DNA from 3 places in the Paenibacillus sp. FSL H8-0283 genome. Region 3 is predicted to be linked to each of the others. Evidence: a T-box and tRNA genes for the amino acid it is inferred to sense, from the RefSeq annotation. Region 3 holds a T-box; the other regions hold tRNA genes.

Region 1 (7,631 bases), 3.3 Mb from region 3:
CTATGATCCGGATTGTGGTCGAATGTCTCCATCATGTCGAACTCTTCACGTGTGCCGAGGATGATATCGCATTTCTCGGCTGCAAGGTTGTAATAGACCGCTGTCTCTTCGTCCGATGTCCATGTGTATGGGCGATAGTCCAGATCAAACACAATAACTGTGCCATGTTTTTTTGCATACGTTAGTGCCTGTAATACGGCTTCACGGGATGGGCTCTGCGCGAGGGCTGTGCCTGAGATTAACAGCACTTTGGAGTCAGCAATCAACTGCTCTTGTACCTCTTGCGCCTGTAATAACAAATCCGCTACATTGTCCCGGTACATCAGGATACTGCAATCCGTTGGGCTTTTGATTTCGGTAAAAGCAAGCCCTGTCACCGCTCCAGTGTCATCTGTAACTACATTTGATGTGTCGATGCCGTTCTTCTCCAAATAACTCTGGATGAATCTGCCCATCTGGTCACCCGCGATCTTACCGATAAAAGCCGTCTCCATACCCAGTCTGGACATGCCAATCGTAATATTGGCCGGAGAGCCACCTACATACTTCGTAAACGTCATCGTCTCTTCCATCGGGCGATTGATCTCATTGGCGTTCAAGTCGATGCACAAGCGGCCAATCGCGGTGAAATCCTTCTTCCTGGATACCGGAAAGGATACGTAAGTCATTGCATGTGAGCCCCTTTCTGTAGTGGGATTTTCCATGTTGTATATCGATATCTAGACTAGTTACTCATTCCATCGTAAGAACTCGTAAACGGCTAGAGTAAGTCAGTTTTATTTTCCAATCGTAACTTTATACTCTTGCTGGCCTTCTTCCTTTTTCACTTCATAGGTGCAGCATCTGACCGCTGCAATGCTGAACGAATCAGCTGTGTTGGTATAACGACTCCATATAGTTCAGGGAGCGTTTGGCATACTCATACGGGTTATGAATCGCAGGGTCCTGCTCTCCTTCAAGCATCGCCCAGCCATCGTACCCTCGTGTGATCAGTTCTTGCAGAATTGGTGCAAAATCAATGCATCCATCGCCTGGTACAGTGAACACTCCTCTACGAATACAGCCGACAAAGTCAGATTGCTCCGCGCGTGCTTCATCCAGCACATGCGGGCGGATATCTTTCAGATGGATATAGGCGATCCGATCATAATGTTTGCGTAGCAGTTCAAGTGGATCGGCTCCGCCATAATAGGCATGACCAGTATCATAGAGCAGGTACACGAGAGAAGGGTCTGTCAGCTCCATCAATCGATCAATCTCATCCGGTTGCTCTACCACTGTGCCTCCATGATGATGGTACGTAAGCTTCAACCCATGTTCGCGAGCAATAGCACCTGCTTCGTTCAACCCTTCAGCAAGAATATGCCATTCAGATTCGCTGAGTCTGAGCACTTCTTTTTCATTCGGAGTTCGTCTTGGATCAAAATGAAGTGACCCGCCTACCTCCGCCGTACTGATTACCTTACTGCCCATGGATTGCAGAAACTCCGCATGTCTGCGATAACTGTCCAGCTCCGACTGACGATATGCCGGATCGGAGAAAAGTACGGATTTCCACTGGGAGACCAGCTTGATATTCCTTTTGCTCAATTCCTCACGCAATATAGCAGGATCGGTAGGATATTTACGTCCCATCTCTGTACCCGTCAGCCCAAGACGCTGAATGTCATCCAGAATCTGTGCACACGTTGTCGCATCACCATGCTCCTTCACATCTTCACCGACCCAATTGATCGGATGAATCCCCAGCTGGAATGGCAGCTTGCTCATTGCCCCACGTCTCCTTTGTCGTTCAACATTGTGGTTCACTATATTAAACCGGATTAAATCGGTCTTGCTTTGGCACGGTTGGCTTGCATGGTGTGATGAGCATGAACTACCTTTTCTTCGGCAGATACCTCAGGTACACCCACATTCCACCATGACTCGTATCCACCTGCGTTGGTTCCAGGCACGACCGGAATCTCAATCAACGTACTCACTGTTTCGTTCTTCGCATCTCGGAGTGCTTGTTCCAGCTGTTCTGCTGTCTCCGCTCTATAGGATTTGGCTCCCATGCTTCGGGCGTGTGCAGCAAAGTCCATTGGCATGTAATCCCCGGTCAATCGTCCACTCTCGGATTCCCGATAACGGAACTCATTGCCAAACCCGTCACTACCATGTTCCCGCTGCAAATTATGAATACATTGGAATCCATTGTTGTTGAATAATAAAATAGTCATCTTCTTCTGTTCCTGCAAACTGGTCACAAACTCCGAATGCAGCATCAGATAACTGCCATCACCGACCATCGCGTACACTTCACGATCCGGCTCGGCAAGTGCTGCTCCGAACGCTCCACTTACCTCGTACCCCATACAGGAGAACCCATACTCCATGTGATACGTCTTTGGTTCAGACGCACGCCACAGACGATGCAGATCGCCTGGCAGACTGCCCGCCGCACACACAATAACGGAAGATGGATCAATGGTCCGGTTAACGATGCCAACTGCTGTAGTCTGTGCCAGCCCTGCTTCATGTTGAGCTGCATACAGCCGATCCACTTCTGCATTCCATTCAGCGCGGAGATCAGCGATTTCGGATGCGCCATATGCACATCGATATTGTCTTTCCTGCAATTCCTTTTGCAAAGCCTGCAATCCTTCGCGTGCATCTGCCAGAATGGCTTCCCCGCCTAACTTGGCGGCATCCATGCCGTTCAGGTTAATGTTGATGAATGAAGCTTCCGGATGTTGAAAAGCAGAGCGGGACGCCGTCGTAAAATCCGAGAACCGCGTACCGACGCCGATCACAACGTCTGCTTCTCTCGCCAGCCTATTGGCTGCTAGAGAACCTGTAACCCCGATGGCCCCCACATTTAGTGGGTGGTCCCAAGAAACTGCGCTCTTGCCCGCCTGCGTCTCGGCGATCGGAATACCAAATGCCTCGGCGAATTCCACGAGCTGGGCGGATGCCTCAGAATACAACACACCGCCGCCTGCAACGAGCAACGGTTTCCTGCCTCGGGCAATCTGCTCCGTTGCCCGCTCAATCGCTGCCTGTACCGGGGGACGACGATCCAGATAATGTACTTTGCGGGCAAAGAACGATTCTGGATAATCGTATGCCTCTGCCTGCACATCCTGCGGCAATGCGAGCGTTACTGCTCCTGTCTCTGCTGGATCGGTTAGCACACGCATGGCCTGTGTAACAGCAATCATCAACTGTTCAGGACGAACGATGCGATCCCAGTATTTACTGACGGCTTTGAATGGATCAGTGGCTGAGATTGTATAATCACTGCTCACTTCCAACTGCTGAAGTACCGGGTCCGGTTCCCGTGTAGCAAAGTTGTCTCCAGGAAGCAATAAAACCGGAATTCGGTTCACTGTTGCAGTAGCTGCCGCCGTAATCATATTCAAAGCACCAGGTCCAATGGATGTAGTACATGCATAGATCTGTCTACGGTTCTTCTGCTTGGCATAAGCCGCTGCCGTATGCACCATGCCTTGTTCGTTCTTGCCTTGCATATACGTCAGGCTTCCCGGACTGCGCTCCAGCGCTTCTCCAATGCCTGTTACATTGCCATGTCCAAAAATACCGATGATTCCCTTCACAAACTTGGTTTCCACCCCGTCAACCGAGATATATTGCTGATCCAGGTATCGAAGCAGTGCCTGAGCCATCGTTAGTCGAATTGTATTCATGAATTGATCGCCGTCCTTTCCTTTACGGGTTAAGCGCTTAATCTACGTTAAGTTTAAGCGCCTTACCCCTAAAGGTTAAGCGCTTAATTGATATGGTATTACAGGTTAATGATTTACGCAAGCTATTTTTGTAAGCGTTTTTATAAATTGTGATAAAGAAAAGATATTCTTGTGTTCGAACATGTGTTAGACCTTCTCTATTCGTACACTTAAAAAATGACTAAGAACAGACTTAAAAAAGGGGGAAATATATCGTGAGGATGGGATACATGTTGGTACATGCTAATCAGCCATATAGTCCGTGATCTTTGCATACAATTATGATCAATATGCCTGTGAATGCAAAAAAAGAAAGAGACGGTGAGTACCATCTCTTTCTTTTCAATATTTAAGCGGGTGATGGGAATCGAACCCACGCTATTAGCTTGGAAGGCTAAAGTTCTACCATTGAACTACACCCGCATAACAAACAATCGGGATGACACGATTTGAACATGCGACCCCCTGGTCCCAAACCAGGTGCTCTACCAAGCTGAGCTACATCCCGTTATCTATACCGGCGAGAGGACTCGAACCTCCACGGTTTCCCACTCGATTTTGAGTCGAGCGCGTCTGCCATTCCGCCACGCCGGCAAAATATGAAGTTATAATGGCGCGCCCTGAGAGATTCGAACTCCCGGCCTTTTGATTCGTAGTCAAACGCTCTATCCAGCTGAGCTAAGGGCGCAAAATATTGGAGCGGAAGACGGGAATCGAACCCGCGACCCTCGCCTTGGCAAGGCGATGCTCTACCGCTGAGCCACTTCCGCAAATAAAGGATGCGCGTGGAGGGACTTGAACCCCCACGTCAAAGACGCTAGATCCTAAGTCTAGTGCGTCTGCCAATTCCGCCACACGCGCATATAATGGTGAGTCATGAAGGGCTCGAACCTTCGACACCCTGATTAAAAGTCAGGTGCTCTACCAACTGAGCTAATGACTCATAGAAAAACTGGTGGAGGATGATGGATTCGAACCACCGAACCCGTACGGGAGCAGATTTACAGTCTGATGCGTTTGGCCGCTTCGCTAATCCTCCAGGATTACATGGTGCCGGCGAGAGGACTTGAACCCCCAACCTACTGATTACAAGTCAGTTGCTCTACCAGTTGAGCTACACCGGCGTATTACATGGTGTTATAAATGGTGGCTCGGGACGGAATCGAACCGCCGACACGAGGATTTTCAGTCCTCTGCTCTACCGACTGAGCTACCGAGCCTTACTACATTAAAAAAATGGCGGAACCGACGGGATTCGAACCCGCGATCTCCTGCGTGACAGGCAGGCATGTTAGGCCAACTACACCACGGTTCCAGATCACTTTCTCAAAGGAAAGTATAATTGCGGGGGCAGGATTTGAACCTGCGGCCTTCGGGTTATGAGCCCGACGAGCTACCGGGCTGCTCCACCCCGCGTCGTTATAAAGTTTATATGGTGGAGGCTGAGGGGATCGAACCCCCGACCCTCTGCTTGTAAGGCAGATGCTCTCCCAGCTGAGCTAAGCCTCCATAATATGACCCGTAGGGGATTCGAACCCCTGTTACCTCCGTGAAAGGGAGGTGTCTTAACCCCTTGACCAACGGGCCTTACTGGCTCCCCGAACAGGGCTCGAACCTGTGACAACTCGATTAACAGTCGAGTGCTCTACCAACTGAGCTATCAGGGAATGGTGGAGCCAAGCGGGATCGAACCGCTGACCTCCTGCTTGCAAGGCAGGCGCTCTCCCAGCTGAGCTATGGCCCCATACTCTGGTGTATTTCTTGTTGTGGTCTTGCTATGGGCCCTGGTGGACTCGAACCACCGGCCTCACCCTTATCAGAGGTGCGCTCTAACCAACTGAGCTAAGGGCCCTTATCAATTTTCGAAAAAAAATACCCCAATGGGGTTTCGCTTGGCGGCGTCCTACTCTCCCAGGACCCTGCGGTCCAAGTACCATCGGCGCTAGAGGGCTTAACGGTCGTGTTCGGGATGGGTACGTGTGGAACCCCTCCGCCATCGCCACCAAACGCGATTTGTCGAAGCATAGCTTCTTAAAATCAGATATGGAACTGAAAATCATACACACGTTATGTGATGTACCAATTTTCATTTCAGAGATCATTCTCTGAAAACTAGATTCGAAACGAAACATGCGAATTAGAACTTGCTATTGGATAAGCCCTCGACCGATTAGTACTGGTCAGCTCCATGCATTGCTGCACTTCCACCCCCAGCCTATCTACCTCGTCGTCTTCAAGGGGTCTTACATACTGGGAAATCTCATCTTGAGGGGGGCTTCACGCTTAGATGCTTTCAGCGTTTATCCCGTCCGTACATAGCTACCCAGCGGTGCTCCTGGCGGAACAACTGGTACACCAGCGGTACGTCCATCCCGGTCCTCTCGTACTAAGGACAGCTCCTCTCAAATTTCCTACGCCCACGACAGATAGGGACCGAACTGTCTCACGACGTTCTGAACCCAGCTCGCGTACCGCTTTAATGGGCGAACAGCCCAACCCTTGGGACCTACTTCAGCCCCAGGATGCGATGAGCCGACATCGAGGTGCCAAACCTCCCCGTCGATGTGGACTCTTGGGGGAGATAAGCCTGTTATCCCCAGGGTAGCTTTTATCCGTTGAGCGATGGCCCTTCCATGCGGTACCACCGGATCACTAAGCCCGACTTTCGTCCCTGCTCGACTTGTAGGTCTCGCAGTCAAGCTCCCTTATGCCTTTGCACTCTTCGAATGATTTCCAACCATTCTGAGGGAACCTTTGGGCGCCTCCGTTACTCTTTAGGAGGCGACCGCCCCAGTCAAACTGCCCACCTGACACTGTCCCCGCACCGGATTACGGTACCAGGTTAGAACCTAGATACGATCAGGGTGGTATCCCAACGTTGCCTCCACGCAAGCTGGCGCTCACGTTTCAAAGGCTCCCACCTATCCTGTACAGATCGTACCCAAATTCAATATCAAGCTGCAGTAAAGCTCCATGGGGTCTTTCCGTCTTGTCGCGGGTAACCTGCATCTTCACAGGTATTAAAATTTCACCGGATCTCTCGTTGAGACAGCGCCCAAGTCGTTACGCCATTCGTGCGGGTCAGAATTTACCTGACAAGGAATTTCGCTACCTTAGGACCGTTATAGTTACGGCCGCCGTTTACTGGGGCTTCGGTTCACAGCTTCGGATTGCTCCTAACCACTCCCCTTAACCTTCCAGCACCGGGCAGGCGTCAGCCCGTATACTTCGCCTTACGGCTTCGCACAGACCTGTGTTTTTGCTAAACAGTCGCTTGGGCCTTTTCACTGCGGCCCCCTCGTGCTATTCACACTACCGGGGCACCCCTTCTCCCGAAGTTACGGGGTCATTTTGCCGAGTTCCTTAACGAGAGTTCTTCCGCGCGCCTTAGAATACTCTTCTCGCCTACCTGTGTCGGTTTGCGGTACGGGCACCATCACCTGGCTAGAGGCTTTTCTTGGCAGTGTGAGATCATGACCTTCGCTACTATAATTTTCGCTCCCCATCACAGCTCAGCCTTACAATGTGCGGATTTGCCTACACATCAGCCTTACTGCTTAGACGGACATCCATCAGTCCGCGTCACTACCCTACTGCGTCCCCCCATTGCTCATAACGGCTTACGGTGGTACAGGAATTTCGACCTGTTGTCCTTCGACTACGCCTTTCGGCCTCGCCTTAGGTCCCGACTTACCCTGAGCGGACGAGCCTTCCTCAGGAACCCTTAGGCTTTCGGCGGATCAGATTCTCACTGATCTTTTCGTTACTCATACCGGCATTCTCACTTGTATAATGTCCAGCGCTCCTTACGGTACACCTTCAACCCTTATACAACGCTCCCCTACCCCTGATGCAAAGCATCAAGCCATAGCTTCGGTGGTGTGTTTAGCCCCGTTACATTTT
Region 2 (7,631 bases), 1.9 Mb from region 3:
TCGCAAGACTGAAACTCAAAGGAATTGACGGGGACCCGCACAAGCAGTGGAGTATGTGGTTTAATTCGAAGCAACGCGAAGAACCTTACCAGGTCTTGACATCCCTCTGATCGATGCAGAGATGTATCTTTCCTTCGGGACAGAGGAGACAGGTGGTGCATGGTTGTCGTCAGCTCGTGTCGTGAGATGTTGGGTTAAGTCCCGCAACGAGCGCAACCCTTATATTTAGTTGCCAGCACTTCGGGTGGGCACTCTAGATAGACTGCCGGTGACAAACCGGAGGAAGGTGGGGATGACGTCAAATCATCATGCCCCTTATGACCTGGGCTACACACGTACTACAATGGCCGGTACAACGGGCTGCGAAATCGCGAGATGGAGCCAATCCCAACAAAGCCGGTCTCAGTTCGGATTGCAGGCTGCAACTCGCCTGCATGAAGTCGGAATTGCTAGTAATCGCGGATCAGCATGCCGCGGTGAATACGTTCCCGGGTCTTGTACACACCGCCCGTCACACCACGAGAGTTTATAACACCCGAAGTCGGTGGGGTAACCGCAAGGAGCCAGCCGCCGAAGGTGGGATAGATGATTGGGGTGAAGTCGTAACAAGGTAGCCGTATCGGAAGGTGCGGCTGGATCACCTCCTTTCTATGGAGAATCGTTTCCTGCAACGGAAACATTCAAATACGCAGCTTAGCTGCAAAACACTCACTCGTTGTTCGGTTTTGAGAGCTCAAACTCTCAAACAGCTTGCTTTTGCATGGAGCTTGTTCTTTGAAAACTAGATATCGAAACGAAACAAACGCGAATTAGAACATTCCTTTAAGCTGATCTTGTGTAAACAAGTGAAGTGTTTATAAAGGTAGTTAAATTGCTTTTGTGATGGTATCGGGTGAGAGCGACTTTTGGATTTGGACGTAGTCCAAAACAAGGGAAGCGAGCGACCGAAACCGGAACAAAATGGTTAAGCTACTAAGAGCACACGGAGGATGCCTAGGCGCTAGGAGCCGATGAAGGACGTGGCGAACAACGAAACTGCCTCGGGGAGCTGTAAGCAAGCTTTGATCCGGGGGTGTCCGAATGGGGAAACCCAGCTGGGGTAATTTCCAGTTACTCATAACTGAATACATAGGTTATGTAGAGGCATACCAGGGGAACTGAAACATCTAAGTACCCTGAGGAAGAGAAAACAATAGTGATTCCGTCAGTAGCGGCGAGCGAACGCGGAGAAGCCCAAACCAAAGAGCTTGCTCTTTGGGGTTGTGGGACGTCTCACATGGAGTTACAAAGGAACCGGTTAAGCGAAGAGGTCTGGAAAGGCCCGCCAAAGAAGGTAAAAGCCCTGTAGTTGAAAGTTGGTTCCCTCCGAGACGGATCCCGAGTAGTGCGGGGCACGTGAAACCCCGTATGAATCCGGCAGGACCATCTGCCAAGGCTAAATACTTCCTAGCGACCGATAGTGAAGCAGTACCGTGAGGGAAAGGTGAAAAGCACCCCGGAAGGGGAGTGAAATAGAACCTGAAACCGTGTGCTTACAAAAAGTCAGAGCCCGTTTTAGGGGTGATGGCGTGCCTTTTGTAGAATGAACCGGCGAGTTACGTTCCCGTGCAAGGTTAAGGTGAAGAGCCGGAGCCGCAGCGAAAGCGAGTCTGAATAGGGCGAATTAGTACGTGGACGTAGACCCGAAACCGGGTGATCTACCCCTGTCCAGGGTGAAGGTGCGGTAACACGCACTGGAGGCCCGAACCCACGCATGTTGAAAAATGCGGGGATGAGGTGGGGGTAGCGGAGAAATTCCAATCGAACTCGGAGATAGCTGGTTCTCCCCGAAATAGCTTTAGGGCTAGCCTCGGAAAACAGAGTCGTGGAGGTAGAGCACTGATTGGGTGCGGGGCCCGCAAGGGTTACCAAGCTCAGTCAAACTCCGAATGCCATAGACTTACTTCCGGGAGTCAGACAGTGAGTGCTAAGATCCATTGTCAAAAGGGAAACAGCCCAGACCATCAGCTAAGGTCCCCAAGTGTGTGTTAAGTGGGAAAGGATGTGGAGTTGCACAGACAACCAGGATGTTGGCTTAGAAGCAGCCATCATTGAAAGAGTGCGTAATAGCTCACTGGTCGAGTGACTCTGCGCCGAAAATGTAACGGGGCTAAACACACCACCGAAGCTATGGCTTGATGCTTTGCATCAGGGGTAGGGGAGCGTTGTATAAGGGTTGAAGGTGTACCGTAAGGAGCGCTGGACATTATACAAGTGAGAATGCCGGTATGAGTAACGAAAAGATCAGTGAGAATCTGATCCGCCGAAAGCCTAAGGGTTCCTGAGGAAGGCTCGTCCGCTCAGGGTAAGTCGGGACCTAAGGCGAGGCCGAAAGGCGTAGTCGAAGGACAACAGGTCGAAATTCCTGTACCACCGTAAGCCGTTATGAGCAATGGGGGGACGCAGTAGGGTAGTGACGCGGACTGATGGATGTCCGTCTAAGCAGTAAGGCTGATGTGTAGGCAAATCCGCACATTGTAAGGCTGAGCTGTGATGGGGAGCGAAAATTATAGTAGCGAAGGTCATGATCTCACACTGCCAAGAAAAGCCTCTAGCCAGGTGATGGTGCCCGTACCGCAAACCGACACAGGTAGGCGAGAAGAGTATTCTAAGGCGCGCGGAAGAACTCTCGTTAAGGAACTCGGCAAAATGACCCCGTAACTTCGGGAGAAGGGGTGCCCCGGTAGTGTGAATAGCACGAGGGGGCCGCAGTGAAAAGGCCCAAGCGACTGTTTAGCAAAAACACAGGTCTGTGCGAAGCCGTAAGGCGAAGTATACGGGCTGACGCCTGCCCGGTGCTGGAAGGTTAAGGGGAGTGGTTAGGAGCAATCCGAAGCTGTGAACCGAAGCCCCAGTAAACGGCGGCCGTAACTATAACGGTCCTAAGGTAGCGAAATTCCTTGTCAGGTAAATTCTGACCCGCACGAATGGCGTAACGACTTGGGCGCTGTCTCAACGAGAGATCCGGTGAAATTTTAATACCTGTGAAGATGCAGGTTACCCGCGACAAGACGGAAAGACCCCATGGAGCTTTACTGCAGCTTGATATTGAATTTGGGTACGATCTGTACAGGATAGGTGGGAGCCTTTGAAGTGTGAGCGCCAGCTTGCATGGAGGCAACGTTGGGATACCACCCTGATCGTATCTAGGTTCTAACCTGGTACCGTAATCCGGTGCGGGGACAGTGTCAGGTGGGCAGTTTGACTGGGGCGGTCGCCTCCTAAAGAGTAACGGAGGCGCCCAAAGGTTCCCTCAGAATGGTTGGAAATCATTCGAAGAGTGCAAAGGCATAAGGGAGCTTGACTGCGAGACCTACAAGTCGAGCAGGGACGAAAGTCGGGCTTAGTGATCCGGTGGTACCGCATGGAAGGGCCATCGCTCAACGGATAAAAGCTACCCTGGGGATAACAGGCTTATCTCCCCCAAGAGTCCACATCGACGGGGAGGTTTGGCACCTCGATGTCGGCTCATCGCATCCTGGGGCTGAAGTAGGTCCCAAGGGTTGGGCTGTTCGCCCATTAAAGCGGTACGCGAGCTGGGTTCAGAACGTCGTGAGACAGTTCGGTCCCTATCTGTCGTGGGCGTAGGAAATTTGAGAGGAGCTGTCCTTAGTACGAGAGGACCGGGATGGACGTACCGCTGGTGTACCAGTTGTTCCGCCAGGAGCACCGCTGGGTAGCTATGTACGGACGGGATAAACGCTGAAAGCATCTAAGCGTGAAGCCCCCCTCAAGATGAGATTTCCCAGTATGTAAGACCCCTTGAAGACGACGAGGTAGATAGGCTGGGGGTGGAAGTGCAGCAATGCATGGAGCTGACCAGTACTAATCGGTCGAGGGCTTATCCAATAGCAAGTTGTAATTCGCATGTTTCGTTTCGAATCTAGTTTTCAGAGAACGATCTCTGAAGCATATTCCCTGATAGCTCAGTTGGTAGAGCACTCGACTGTTAATCGAGTTGTCACAGGTTCGAGCCCTGTTCGGGGAGCCATATGGAGAGGTGTCCGAGCTGGCCGAAGGAGCACGATTGGAAATCGTGTAGGCGTCACAAGCGTCTCGAGGGTTCGAATCCCTCTCTCTCCGCCATAATATTAAGGCCCGTTGGTCAAGGGGTTAAGACACCTCCCTTTCACGGAGGTAACAGGGGTTCGAATCCCCTACGGGTCATAATAACTTCAAAAAAAGAAGTTGATTTTTACAACAAGATTATGGTATGATCATAAATGTGTTGTTCGGAGGCTTAGCTCAGCTGGGAGAGCATCTGCCTTACAAGCAGAGGGTCGGGGGTTCGATCCCCTCAGCCTCCACCATATAAACTTTATAACGACGCGGGGTGGAGCAGCCCGGTAGCTCGTCGGGCTCATAACCCGAAGGCCGCAGGTTCAAATCCTGCCCCCGCAATTATACTTTCCTTTGAGAAAGTGATCTGGAACCGTGGTGTAGTTGGCCTAACATGCCTGCCTGTCACGCAGGAGATCGCGGGTTCGAATCCCGTCGGTTCCGCCATTTAATCTTTACATGAGGCAAACTGTTCACTACATCTGCTGTATGGCACTGATGCCCTATATAAAGTGTAAGGAATTAAGATTAGACTTTATTATGGCTCGGTAGCTCAGTCGGTAGAGCAGAGGACTGAAAATCCTCGTGTCGGCGGTTCGATTCCGTCCCGAGCCACCATTTTTAAATAATTTAATAAGCCGGTGTAGCTCAACTGGTAGAGCAACTGACTTGTAATCAGTAGGTTGGGGGTTCAAGTCCTCTCGCCGGCACCATGTAATCCTGGAGGATTAGCGAAGTGGCCAAACGCATCAGACTGTAAATCTGCTCCCGTACGGGTTCGGTGGTTCGAATCCATCATCCTCCACCAGTTTTTAGGGGCATAGTTTAAAGGTAGAACAACGGTCTCCAAAACCGTTGGTGTGGGTTCAATTCCTGCTGCCCCTGCCAATTAACTTTTTAGAAATTAACCTTTTATGGCGGTCGTGGCGAAGTGGTTAACGCACCGGTTTGTGGATCCGGCATTCGGGGGTTCAATTCCCCTCGATCGCCCCTTTGTTTTTTCATTTTTTATTGGGGATTAGCCAAGCGGTAAGGCAACGGACTTTGACTCCGTCATGCATAGGTTCAAATCCTATATCCCCAGCCATTATGCGGACGTGGCTCAGCGGTAGAGCATCGCCTTGCCAAGGCGAGGGTCGCGGGTTCGATTCCCGTCGTCCGCTCCAAAATATGGCGCCATAGCCAAGTGGTAAGGCACAGCTCTGCAAAAGCTTTATCCCCAGTTCGAATCTGGGTGGCGCCTCCAGCATATGCCGGCGTGGCGGAATGGCAGACGCGCTCGACTCAAAATCGAGTGGGAAACCGTGGAGGTTCGAGTCCTCTCGCCGGTATATTGAATAGCCCTACATGTTGCTTATGCAATGTGTAGGGCTATTTTTATTTTATATGAAACGATTTATGTGCAGTAAGAAAATCTAGAGTAAGAGAAGATGGACGTTAATAAAGATTGACGTATGATTATATTGAGTATATTGTAGATAAGTAAAGTCTTTAATATGGAGGAGTGAAGTAGAGTGACTAATGGAAAAAATGTATCGGATACCGATCTGTTATTTGATCTTTCTGTATGGGAAGAGGCATGGAAGAATCGTCCGAGAAGTTCAAAATATAAGAAGAAAAGCGCCCCCTTTAATATAGAAGAAGCTTTTGAGCGATGGGCCAGGGATTATCATGCACAGTCGTTCACTGAAGAAGGAAAGCAGCGTTCTGAACGCATTATGGGCTGGATTGAAAACCAGGGTGTGGAATTCTCAGGATTATCCATATTGGACATTGGAGCGGCCTCAGGCATATTTACCATTCCTTTTGCGGAAAAGGGGGCAAGTGTGACGGCAGTTGAGCCTTCTGAGTTGCTTGTCTCCCTTATGAAAGAGACGATACCTCCAGCTCTGGAATCCAAAATCGAAATCGTAAACGAACGATATGAGGAAATCTCTATTCAGGATAAAGGCTGGGAGAAGAAATATGACTTTGCATTTGCATCCATGTGTCCGGCGATGTCGGATTGGGAAACGATTGAGCAGGCGATCAATTGTGCCCGGAAGTATGTGTATATAAGTACTATGGCGGGACAGAAGGAACACACACTAATGGATGAACTTAAGGATGTACTGGGTGTAACTTCTTCACACAAGGTCGATGATATGGGGTATATCCAACAGTTGCTGTATTTGAAGGGTTATTCTTATACGATGATCATTACGAGAGAAGTTAACTCATTTGAAGTACCGGTGGAAGAGATTATCGAGAAGCTGCCAGAATGGCTTAATACGTATGAGTTACCATCGGATGAAGATTCCCTCAGATTGGCTGAGGATTACATTAGCGATACGTACAAGGATAGTACTGTGACCTTCTCACGTGGAGGAAGATTTGGTAAAATTCTAATTCAACTTGAACAGCCCAATATGAAAACAGTTCGCACTAAGGATAAGCGATAAATCGCATAAGCGTGGCACGTGTAATGATAATCAGGAATTGAGACTGAGACAATGTAGTCTAACGTCTAAGATGGCACTAGGAAGCATCACAACGCTGTGCCAAAAGATGAACGGTTGAAACATATGAAGTTAAGATTGCAGAAGTGAAGGTGTAAGTGAAGGGAGCAGGTTATGTGCTCCCTCTTTTTTGAAGCCACTAATTCATCAACCGCTTTGAACCAGACCCTCGTTTATTTAGAGATGTTCGACACTTCTGCTTTCTGCTTACGCTCCCGATACTGGCCGGGGGTGATTCCTTCCCATTTACGGAATGATCGGATAAAGTTTTGCGGATTATTGTACCGAAGTCGTGCTGCGATATCTTTAACGGTTAGATCACTTTCGTCCAGCCATTTTTTAGCGATGTTAAATCGGTACTTGGTCAGATATTCACTAAATGCACAGCCTGTCTCTTTGCGGAAAACACTACTTAAGTAGTTGGCATTGTAGTGAAGCTTAACAGCACATTCCTCAAGCGTCAGATCCTTATCATAATCTTGATGAATCATGGCAATCATTTTCTCAGATATATGCTGATACTGGGCGTACTGTCTCGCTTTAAAAACCTGGATGACGGGCAAGATGACTTGATATTTAAACCAATCCTCAACTTCAGCAGCGTACTGCAAACTATGAAGTTCATGAAACATCGAACCACGACCTTGGGAGATCTGTCCGAGTCGTATGCCGGATTCCTGAGTCATTTGCAAAATATGCGTGAGTAGCCTCGTAAGAGCCACCTCATACTCCTCCGGTGTAACCTCCATACCAAAGATCACTTCAAGCAGTTGTTTCAGAAGAGCAGATGCCTGGACTTCGTCCGCATTTTGAATAGCTTGGATCAACGAATATTCCAATGATTCCGGGTAGGTCATGGACCAAGTGGGAGCGTAATGATCTATGTTCTCATATTGAAAAATAATGCCTGTTCCCAGCTTCATCCGATGCCTTAGTGCTTCCATGGCTTCTGTGTAAGCTTGAGAGATGTGATATAGAGAGCTGTGCGGCTGGCTGAATCCTATACTGACTTGAAGAGCTAGAATCTTATCCATC
Region 3 (7,631 bases):
AAAGTTAATGACCGGATCTTCCGCTCCCTGCTGATAGACATATATGGACGTCTCCGCCCCTACCAGTGCGATATCCACCGAACCTGCGAGTAATGCCGCCATCGTTTTGTCACCACCAGCAGTCGTTTGAATATCCACCTCAAGTCCCTGCTCTTCAAAAAAACCTTGAGCCACAGCCACATACTCCGGTGCGTAAAATACCGAACGAGTCACTTCGCCAATCGTAATCTTGGCTTCATTCTCTTCCTTATTACAGCTGGTGAGCGCCACAATGATAATCAGCAGAATAACAATGCCCCGGACGAACCATGGCGTGTATTTCATGTTGTTTCCCTCCTTCACTGGTTTCAGCAGTTTCTCTCTATTATGGATATGCCGATGCCCAACAAAAGGTTAAGAACTTAAATGCAAAAAAGAGCCGGGCAATGTTGCCCGACTCTTCAGCTCTTCGAAATGTTATTCAGTATGTTATTTACGGGGATACCTACAGCTTGTAAATCTCGGCATATTTGGCTTCCAGGTAATCAGCCAGATAATCCGGGTTCAATTCTTCACCCGTTATGGCAACAATTAATTCGGAAGGTGTGCGACTTCTACCATACCGGTAGATCTTGTCTGCAAGCCATTCCTTAATTGGAATCAGATTACCTTCGGCAATGAGGGTATCAAACTCCGGCATTTCCTTGCGCAATGTATGTAGAATTTGAGCTGCATACATATTACCCAGAGAATACGAAGCAAAGTAACCAAAGTCACCACCAGACCAGTGAACATCCTGAAGAACACCGTCTCCATCATTCGTTGGCATAATACCTAGGTATTCCTTGTATTTTGCATTCCAGGTCTCTGGCAGGTCTTTCACTTCCAGACCATCGTTGAATAACATTTTCTCGATCTCATATCGGATAATAATATGCAAGTTATAGGTCAGTTCATCCGCTTCGATCCGAATGAGTGAACTCTCCACCCGGTTGATTGCACGATAGAAATCTTCCAGTTCAACCTCGCTCAGTTGCGGGAAATGCTGCTGCAAATCTTTGTAATAACGTGTCCAGAATGGCAGGCTGCGACCAATCATGTTTTCCCAAAGACGGGACTGGGACTCATGAATCCCCATGGACGTTCCTTCGGCAAGAAGGGTACCCGCCAGACTGTCATCAATATTTTGCTCGTACAGGGCATGTCCACCCTCATGCAGTGAACTGAATACTGCGCTTGCTACATCATCTTGCAGATAATGTGTTGTGATCCGCACATCACCCGGGTTAAGACCCGTTGCAAAAGGATGAACACTCTCGTCCAATCGTCCAGCTTCAAAGTCATAGCCCATTTGTTCCAGGATGAACAGACTGAATTTTTCCTGCTGTTTGGTGTCAAACAACTGATTCAGGAACTCTGTATTTGGCTTGTTTTCTGAAGCATTAATCTTCTCTTGTAGAGGCACCAAACGTGCTTTGAGGCGGGCGAACACAGCGTCCACTTTCTCAACCGTCAGATCTGGTTCATACATATCAAGCAGCGTATCATAACGTGTATCCTTCACACCCCAATAATCAATAAACTCCTGTTTGAGCTTAACGATATCTGTGAGATAAGGTGAGAATCCTGCAAAATCACTATTATGCTTGGCATCTTCCCATGCTGTTTCCGACTTGGCTGTTAGCACGGTATAAGCTTGTACTTTCTCAGGTGGTACGGATTGACTGCGATCATATTCTTTCTTGCAATCTTCAACCAGACGACGATCTATATCTTCGAGCTGTTCCAATACTGCTGGAGTCGTTAATGCATCCAGGTAAGTCTTCATGTCAGCCGAGGTTTGCAGCTTGAATGCTTCGGTGGACAACATACCCAGCGTCTCCGAACGAGTCGGAACGCCTTTTTTCGGCGCACCTGTGCGCAGATCCCAGTGAAGCAAACCAATGGCTTCATGATAGCTCTTAATTTTACGAGCCAGATTACGGAAGGATTCCAAATGTTCCTGTGTTTGTTTATCCATTGTTATCGTTCACCTCTTCAAAAAAAATGTTATACCCTATTGATGATACTTTTTGCATTGCGTATAATCAACTTTTAACAGATGAAAATTGCATTGTTCTCCTAAAGATACGTGTTCAAAAAGTCTGGTTTTCATTACCGCGAAGATAGAAATGGCGTTCAACTTCGATGCTGATGATGCCCTCAGGCATGATTTGTAATCAAAAGTGGACTTTTTGAACAACCTCTAAAGGGTTGGAGTAATTCCATCTGCTGACCGTGAAATACTATTAAAGCAAAGGCGTGTAGGACAAGCTGCATCATATGCAAGTGGCCGTGCTCGTCGTATTGGATAACAGGAGGCAATGGACATGAACAACATTCAAGAGATTTTGACTTACAACAAATCATTTGTCGAGACCAAAGAATACGAAAAGTATACGGCTGGCAAGTTTCCAACCAAAAAGATGGTTATCATCACTTGTATGGATACACGTTTGGTGGAATTGCTGCCCAAGGCTATGAACTTGAAAAACGGTGATGTGAAAATCATCAAAAACGCAGGCGCAATTATCTCTCAGCCTTTCGGGAGTGTAATGCGTAGTGTACTTGTCGCCATCTATGAACTGGGTGCAGATGAAGTCCTGGTAGTGGGGCATACGGAATGTGGTATGGCTTCCCTTCACGCTGAGACCATGATTGGACATATGGTTGAGCGTGGCGTATCGGAAGAAGTCATGACAACCCTGGAGAACTCTGGCATCCGTTTGCAAAAATGGTTGCGCGGGTTTGACAGCGTCGAAGAAGGGGTAAAACATACTGTGGAAGTGATCAAGAAGCATCCTTTACTTCCTCCCAATGTACCCGTCCACGGCATGGTTATCGATTCTGCCACAGGTGAGCTTGATCTTGTCGCTGAGGGGTATGGACAACAGGCATCTCTCTAAATGGTTTGGAGTGCGGACCTTATGGTTCGCACTTTTTTTGTCTAAATTAAGGCAGTTGCTCTGTCAGGTTGTCAAACCATACAGTTTCAGTGTACACTTTTTATGAAAGCGGTCAAAGAAAGTAAAAACGATTGTTCTCTCTGACCTAGCCCTAATATTAAGGAGACATGTGCATGAACATACTTTCCTACGGATTACTCGGGCTGCTTACCCGCGAGGAGTCATCGGGCTATGATCTGATGCTGAAAATCCAGCCACATTGGCAGGCGAAACACAGCCAGATCTATCCACTCCTGTCCAAGATGGAAAACGATGAGTTATTGGCCTCCCGCTGGGTACAACAGTCTGACAAACCGGACAAGAAAATGTACGCAGTTACGGAAAAAGGCATTGAAAAGCTCTTGGAATGGATGATTACTCCTGTTACCGCACCGGTTACACGCGATGAATTTAATTTGCGTATTTTGTGTGTTGGCATAGCGGAAGACGGAAGCATGAGACGCATTCTTAACGAGCGTAAAAGCTGGTTTATGGAACGCATACGTTATTTCGAGGATCTGAAGTCACGTATACCTCAGGATAATCTTCGTGTAGGCAACCGAGATTTTGGAAGCTACATCCTGGTACAAAAAGGGTTAATGCACGCACAAACAGGCCTGGAATGGTGTCATTGGGTTACCCAATTGCTTGATGGCCAAGCTGCAATTCAAGACCCAAGTCCAAGCGTTTCAGAAATTTAATAAAATTTGAAACGTTCCTGCAAGTTGACCGTATTACATGAGTAAGGCCCATTTTTGGGCGATTCAAACAAATTAAGCGGGGGGTTACGATCTTTACAATGAAGAAAAAATTCGGAGTTAAACATCTAATGATGGTATTTATGGCCTTTACATTATTGTTCGCAACAGTGGGAGTAACGAATCCGGATTCTGCAGATGCAAGACGTGGTGGCGGATTCAAATCCGGTACGAAAAGTTATAGCAATACACCTAAGAAATCCGACAGCAATGTAAGCAAATCGAATACGAATAACAATTCCAGCAATGGAGCAGCTACAACGAACCGTGGCGGATTCTTCGGCGGTGGCGGCGGATTCATGAAAGGCATGATGCTTGGTGGTCTTGCTGGTATGATGTTTGGCGGATTGTTCGGTGGCATGGGCGCTCTGGGTAACATCCTTGGATTGCTCGTGAACGTTGCAGCAATTATGTTGATTGTTATGCTGGCTATGGCACTCTTCAGAGCCATCTCCAATCGTCGCAAACCTGCAGCGGATGGTCGTTATGACCGTCGCAATGATCGTGATGATGACCGTAACAGAAACGGACGGTACTAATCTCTATGGTTCTGAGCATGGATGAAATTGTGAATGCAATCTGTATTCATATGGCAGAACGTAAGGGTGTACGTCCAACCGATGTGAATGTAGAACTGAGCTGGGAAGAAGATACAGGTTATTCCGCTGAAGTTTGGATCCAAGGACGCAGTCAATATCTGGTCGAGTCCAATATGATTGAAGCGATTCTTCGTTACCTGCACAGTGAATACAACATCCGGGCGTACCGTGAAAATGTGCGACTTGATCTGGATGAAGAAATCACAGCGATCGTTAATCAATAAGATAGGTCACTCACTGGCCTGATATACGAAAGACCGCCTCCCCTCTGTCGCCTGACAGAGATGGAAGGCGGTCTTTTTGTTTCTGTATTTGTAGCTCTATTTGTGCGTCTATTGTAGTCTCTATACGTCTCTGTGTTACGTTCTAATTCTTGGAAACTACGATTGAAGTTTAACCAGGCTGTAGTTCTTCTTACCTTTACGGATAATAATGAATTTACCGCCAATGGCATGCTCTGCCGACACTGTGAATTCAAGCTCCGTGATTTTCTCACCGTTCATGGAGATAGCGCCTTTAGTGACATCCTCACGCGCCTGGCGTTTGGATGGCTCCAACCCCAGATCTACGAGCCAGTCGACGATATTTTTCGCTTCCCCGTCCGTTTCGAATGTTGGCATTTCCTTGAAACCCTGCTCGATTTCATCTGCTGTCAGGGAACGGATATCACCACTGAACAGCGCCGCTGTAATACGTTTAGCCTGTTCGAGCATTTCTTCGCCGTGAACGAATTTTGTCATTTCTTCCGCGAGTGCTTTCTGTGCTTCACGTCTGTGCGGCTCTGTCTCTACCTTTTCAGCCAAAGCTTCGATTTGTTCTTTGCTGAGGAAAGTAAAGTATTTCAAGTATTTAATGACATCACGGTCATCTGTATTCGCCCAGAACTGGTAGAACTCAAATGGTGTTGTTTTGTTCGGGTCAAGCCAGATTGCGCCGCCAGCTGTTTTACCAAATTTCGTACCGTCAGATTTGAGCATGAGTGGAATGGTCAGACCGTACGCCTTCGCTTCAGATCCTTCTTTTTTACGAATCAGATCGAGACCACTTGTGATGTTACCCCATTGATCCGAACCACCGATTTGAAGCTGTACATCTTCGTTCTGGAACAGGTGCAGGTAGTCGAGTGATTGAAGGATCTGGTAGGAAAACTCGGTGAACGAGATTCCGCCTTCCAGTCTGCTCGCAACCACATCCTTAGCCAACATTGTGTTAAGGTTAAAGTTTTTGCCGTAGTCACGCAAGAATTCAATCACATTGATTTTGTGCGTCCAATCATAGTTGTTGACCATGCGAACCTGATTATCACCGTCTGTTACGAACAACTTCTTCATCTGCGCTGTCAGTGCATCCACATTCTCCTGCACTTGCTCCATCGTTTGCAAAGAACGTTCTGCCTGCCGACCACTTGGATCACCAATCGTACCTGTAGCTCCACCAATCAAAATAACCGGACGGTGTCCTGCCAGTTGAAAACGTTTCAGCATCATGAATGGAATGAGATGTCCGATATGCATGCTATCCCCCGTAGGGTCAACGCCGCAGTACAATGAGATTGATTTGGTTTCAGTCAACTCACGCAGTCCCTCTGCATCTGTCTGCTGGTTAATGGCGTCACGCCACTGTAGTTCATCAATAATATTCATGTGTATAACCCCTTTTCTATCCTCAAGATTCAGTCATGATCAACGTTAAATTACGAAACTACACGCTGGAACGGCTTTTTTGGACACAAAAAAATCGCCTCCTTGTCTTCATTAGACACAGGGACGATTATCATAACCGTGGTACCACCCAAATTGCATGGACAACACGTGACCTTAACACATTATCCATACCACTTTTGGCAATATATCGTTTGCCCATCCGCTTGGCATTACCCAAGTACTCCAGAGTGTAATTCGCAGCCCTTGTATGTATCAGGTTCCATCAACCCCTGACTTTCTGTAACAGGGACAAAGCCGCTACTGCGCTCTATCAACGTGATTCATGTATTCAATTTATAGCAAGTATAGCCGAACGTTTCAGTCATTGCAAGACCAAGTATTAATCTTCGAACAGAACAACGGATGCATAGTTGAAACCAGATTATATGATCATCATGTTCAATTTTCCGTGATAATAACCATAGGCTTTCTCCGCGATCTGATCCTCATTGTTCCAAAACTGCTGATCCAGCGCATCTAACTGCTGCTCTTGTGCCTTTGTCAGGAATTTAGGAATATCCCACAGTTCGGTAAGCCTTTCATCCTCTTTCAAGTGCTCAATGCAGCCGTATGCTGACGTTATAATCTCCACGACTTGAGTCGCATCAATGATATGTAATGCCCGCAACGCATAACGGTATACCTCTTCCCCCCAGTTACAGAAAAACTGTATAAAACCGCCGTTAAAGACATCCGCCTCTAACAGCCATAAAGCTGCAATGTCCTGCTCGTTCGAAGTCAACGATGCCCAGCCCTGTTCAGATTCATTCTTTTTTTCGACAAATAACACAGCATAGTCATACCATACGTCATTAATATCTTGCTCGCTCATGTAACACACCTCACTTTTCTTTATGCCATGCCCTCTAACTCCTGACGTTTACCCGTCTGATGCCAATGTAAATACGGATCACCGATCTGCTGGAAGGCTTCCAGGACACCCCTGTTCAGGTCCTTCATCACTTCATTTGTATAGTTCAAATGCGTCTCTTTATTATCCACGCCATGTCTTTCCAACAACCCTACATGCGTCGCGGTGAAAATAATATCTTCCAGCAACCAATAGATGACTTCATCCGGCTGTTTCACCCGTTTCTCCAATGAGACGAGACCACGTTCGTATATTCGAACGATATACGTATCTTTTCTACTCTCTACATAAGGCACCCCATCCCATTTAAAGGTCTCAAACAAGCGGTTAACATAGTTCTGCATCTGTTCCCTAGGGAAAGATGTACGCTCTAAAAGCTGTAAAAGGATGTCTGCCAATTGTTGTTTGCTTAACATGTTGTACATGAATGCACCTGCCTCTATAAAGTAACGTCGATGAAAGAATGAAAAATGAAAAAGCTGCCCAAGGCAGCCTCTTCATATTTATTACTACTGTTCAATCAGGTCCCACAAAAAGTCTGATACGAAGTATTACATTGTGCAGGTAGTTCGGCATATTCAGCCTGTTCAGGTGAGTGTGCAAACGGATCTGAAAGAACTGCCAAAAGCTTCTCCATCACGCTAAGGTCTCCGTGATTCTCCGCTTGCTCAAGGGCTTCCTCGACCCGATGATTTCGGGGAATGACCGCTGGATTCCTTGTTCTCATCAACTCCTGA

What was found. The T-box of region 3 lies ahead of tyrS (tyrosine--tRNA ligase). A T-box ahead of a tRNA ligase gene usually reads a tRNA of that ligase, here a tRNA-Tyr.
Region 1: it has a tRNA-Tyr gene. The T-box ahead of tyrS (tyrosine--tRNA ligase) is inferred to sense a tRNA for this amino acid. The anticodon was not compared.
Region 2: it has a tRNA-Tyr gene. The T-box ahead of tyrS (tyrosine--tRNA ligase) is inferred to sense a tRNA for this amino acid. The anticodon was not compared.

The regions. Positions count from the first base shown of each region.
Region 1 covers NZ_CP150295.1:318,824-326,454, reverse strand. The annotation lists gene iolC (5-dehydro-2-deoxygluconokinase) at 1-668, opposite strand, end outside; gene iolE (myo-inosose-2 dehydratase) at 868-1,770, opposite strand; gene iolD (3D-(3,5/4)-trihydroxycyclohexane-1,2-dione acylhydrolase (decyclizing)) at 1,824-3,689, opposite strand; tRNA gene MHI52_RS01525 (tRNA-Gly) at 4,081-4,151, opposite strand; tRNA gene MHI52_RS01520 (tRNA-Pro) at 4,163-4,236, opposite strand; tRNA gene MHI52_RS01515 (tRNA-Leu) at 4,244-4,322, opposite strand; tRNA gene MHI52_RS01510 (tRNA-Arg) at 4,340-4,416, opposite strand; tRNA gene MHI52_RS01505 (tRNA-Gly) at 4,424-4,498, opposite strand; tRNA gene MHI52_RS01500 (tRNA-Leu) at 4,509-4,589, opposite strand; tRNA gene MHI52_RS01495 (tRNA-Lys) at 4,596-4,671, opposite strand; tRNA gene MHI52_RS01490 (tRNA-Tyr) at 4,682-4,767, opposite strand; tRNA gene MHI52_RS01485 (tRNA-Thr) at 4,777-4,852, opposite strand; tRNA gene MHI52_RS01480 (tRNA-Phe) at 4,873-4,948, opposite strand; tRNA gene MHI52_RS01475 (tRNA-Asp) at 4,966-5,043, opposite strand; tRNA gene MHI52_RS01470 (tRNA-Met) at 5,071-5,144, opposite strand; tRNA gene MHI52_RS01465 (tRNA-Val) at 5,162-5,237, opposite strand; tRNA gene MHI52_RS01460 (tRNA-Glu) at 5,244-5,315, opposite strand; tRNA gene MHI52_RS01455 (tRNA-Asn) at 5,320-5,395, opposite strand; tRNA gene MHI52_RS01450 (tRNA-Ala) at 5,397-5,472, opposite strand; tRNA gene MHI52_RS01445 (tRNA-Ile) at 5,507-5,580, opposite strand; rRNA gene rrf (5S ribosomal RNA) at 5,619-5,735, opposite strand; rRNA gene MHI52_RS01435 (23S ribosomal RNA) at 5,879-7,631, opposite strand, start outside.
Region 2 covers NZ_CP150295.1:5,933,663-5,941,293, reverse strand. The annotation lists rRNA gene MHI52_RS26300 (16S ribosomal RNA) at 1-648, shown strand, start outside; rRNA gene MHI52_RS26295 (23S ribosomal RNA) at 963-3,888, shown strand; tRNA gene MHI52_RS26290 (tRNA-Asn) at 3,955-4,030, shown strand; tRNA gene MHI52_RS26285 (tRNA-Ser) at 4,034-4,125, shown strand; tRNA gene MHI52_RS26280 (tRNA-Glu) at 4,135-4,206, shown strand; tRNA gene MHI52_RS26275 (tRNA-Val) at 4,274-4,349, shown strand; tRNA gene MHI52_RS26270 (tRNA-Met) at 4,367-4,440, shown strand; tRNA gene MHI52_RS26265 (tRNA-Asp) at 4,468-4,545, shown strand; tRNA gene MHI52_RS26260 (tRNA-Phe) at 4,641-4,716, shown strand; tRNA gene MHI52_RS26255 (tRNA-Thr) at 4,736-4,811, shown strand; tRNA gene MHI52_RS26250 (tRNA-Tyr) at 4,821-4,906, shown strand; tRNA gene MHI52_RS26245 (tRNA-Trp) at 4,913-4,986, shown strand; tRNA gene MHI52_RS26240 (tRNA-His) at 5,016-5,088, shown strand; tRNA gene MHI52_RS26235 (tRNA-Gln) at 5,111-5,185, shown strand; tRNA gene MHI52_RS26230 (tRNA-Gly) at 5,190-5,264, shown strand; tRNA gene MHI52_RS26225 (tRNA-Cys) at 5,271-5,344, shown strand; tRNA gene MHI52_RS26220 (tRNA-Leu) at 5,351-5,429, shown strand; gene MHI52_RS26215 (methyltransferase domain-containing protein) at 5,613-6,539, shown strand; gene MHI52_RS26210 (helix-turn-helix domain-containing protein) at 6,770-7,631, opposite strand, start outside.
Region 3 covers NZ_CP150295.1:4,063,688-4,071,318, forward strand. The annotation lists gene MHI52_RS18135 (ABC transporter substrate-binding protein) at 1-324, opposite strand, end outside; gene MHI52_RS18140 (carboxypeptidase M32) at 485-1,999, opposite strand; gene MHI52_RS18145 (carbonic anhydrase) at 2,349-2,924, shown strand; gene MHI52_RS18150 (PadR family transcriptional regulator) at 3,098-3,664, shown strand; gene MHI52_RS18155 (hypothetical protein) at 3,763-4,260, shown strand; gene MHI52_RS18160 (YxcD family protein) at 4,266-4,544, shown strand; gene tyrS (tyrosine--tRNA ligase) at 4,701-5,963, opposite strand; T-box leader at 6,080-6,307, opposite strand; gene MHI52_RS18170 (DUF4375 domain-containing protein) at 6,406-6,855, opposite strand; gene MHI52_RS18175 (Imm63 family immunity protein) at 6,876-7,319, opposite strand; gene MHI52_RS18180 (protein adenylyltransferase SelO) at 7,415-7,631, opposite strand, start outside.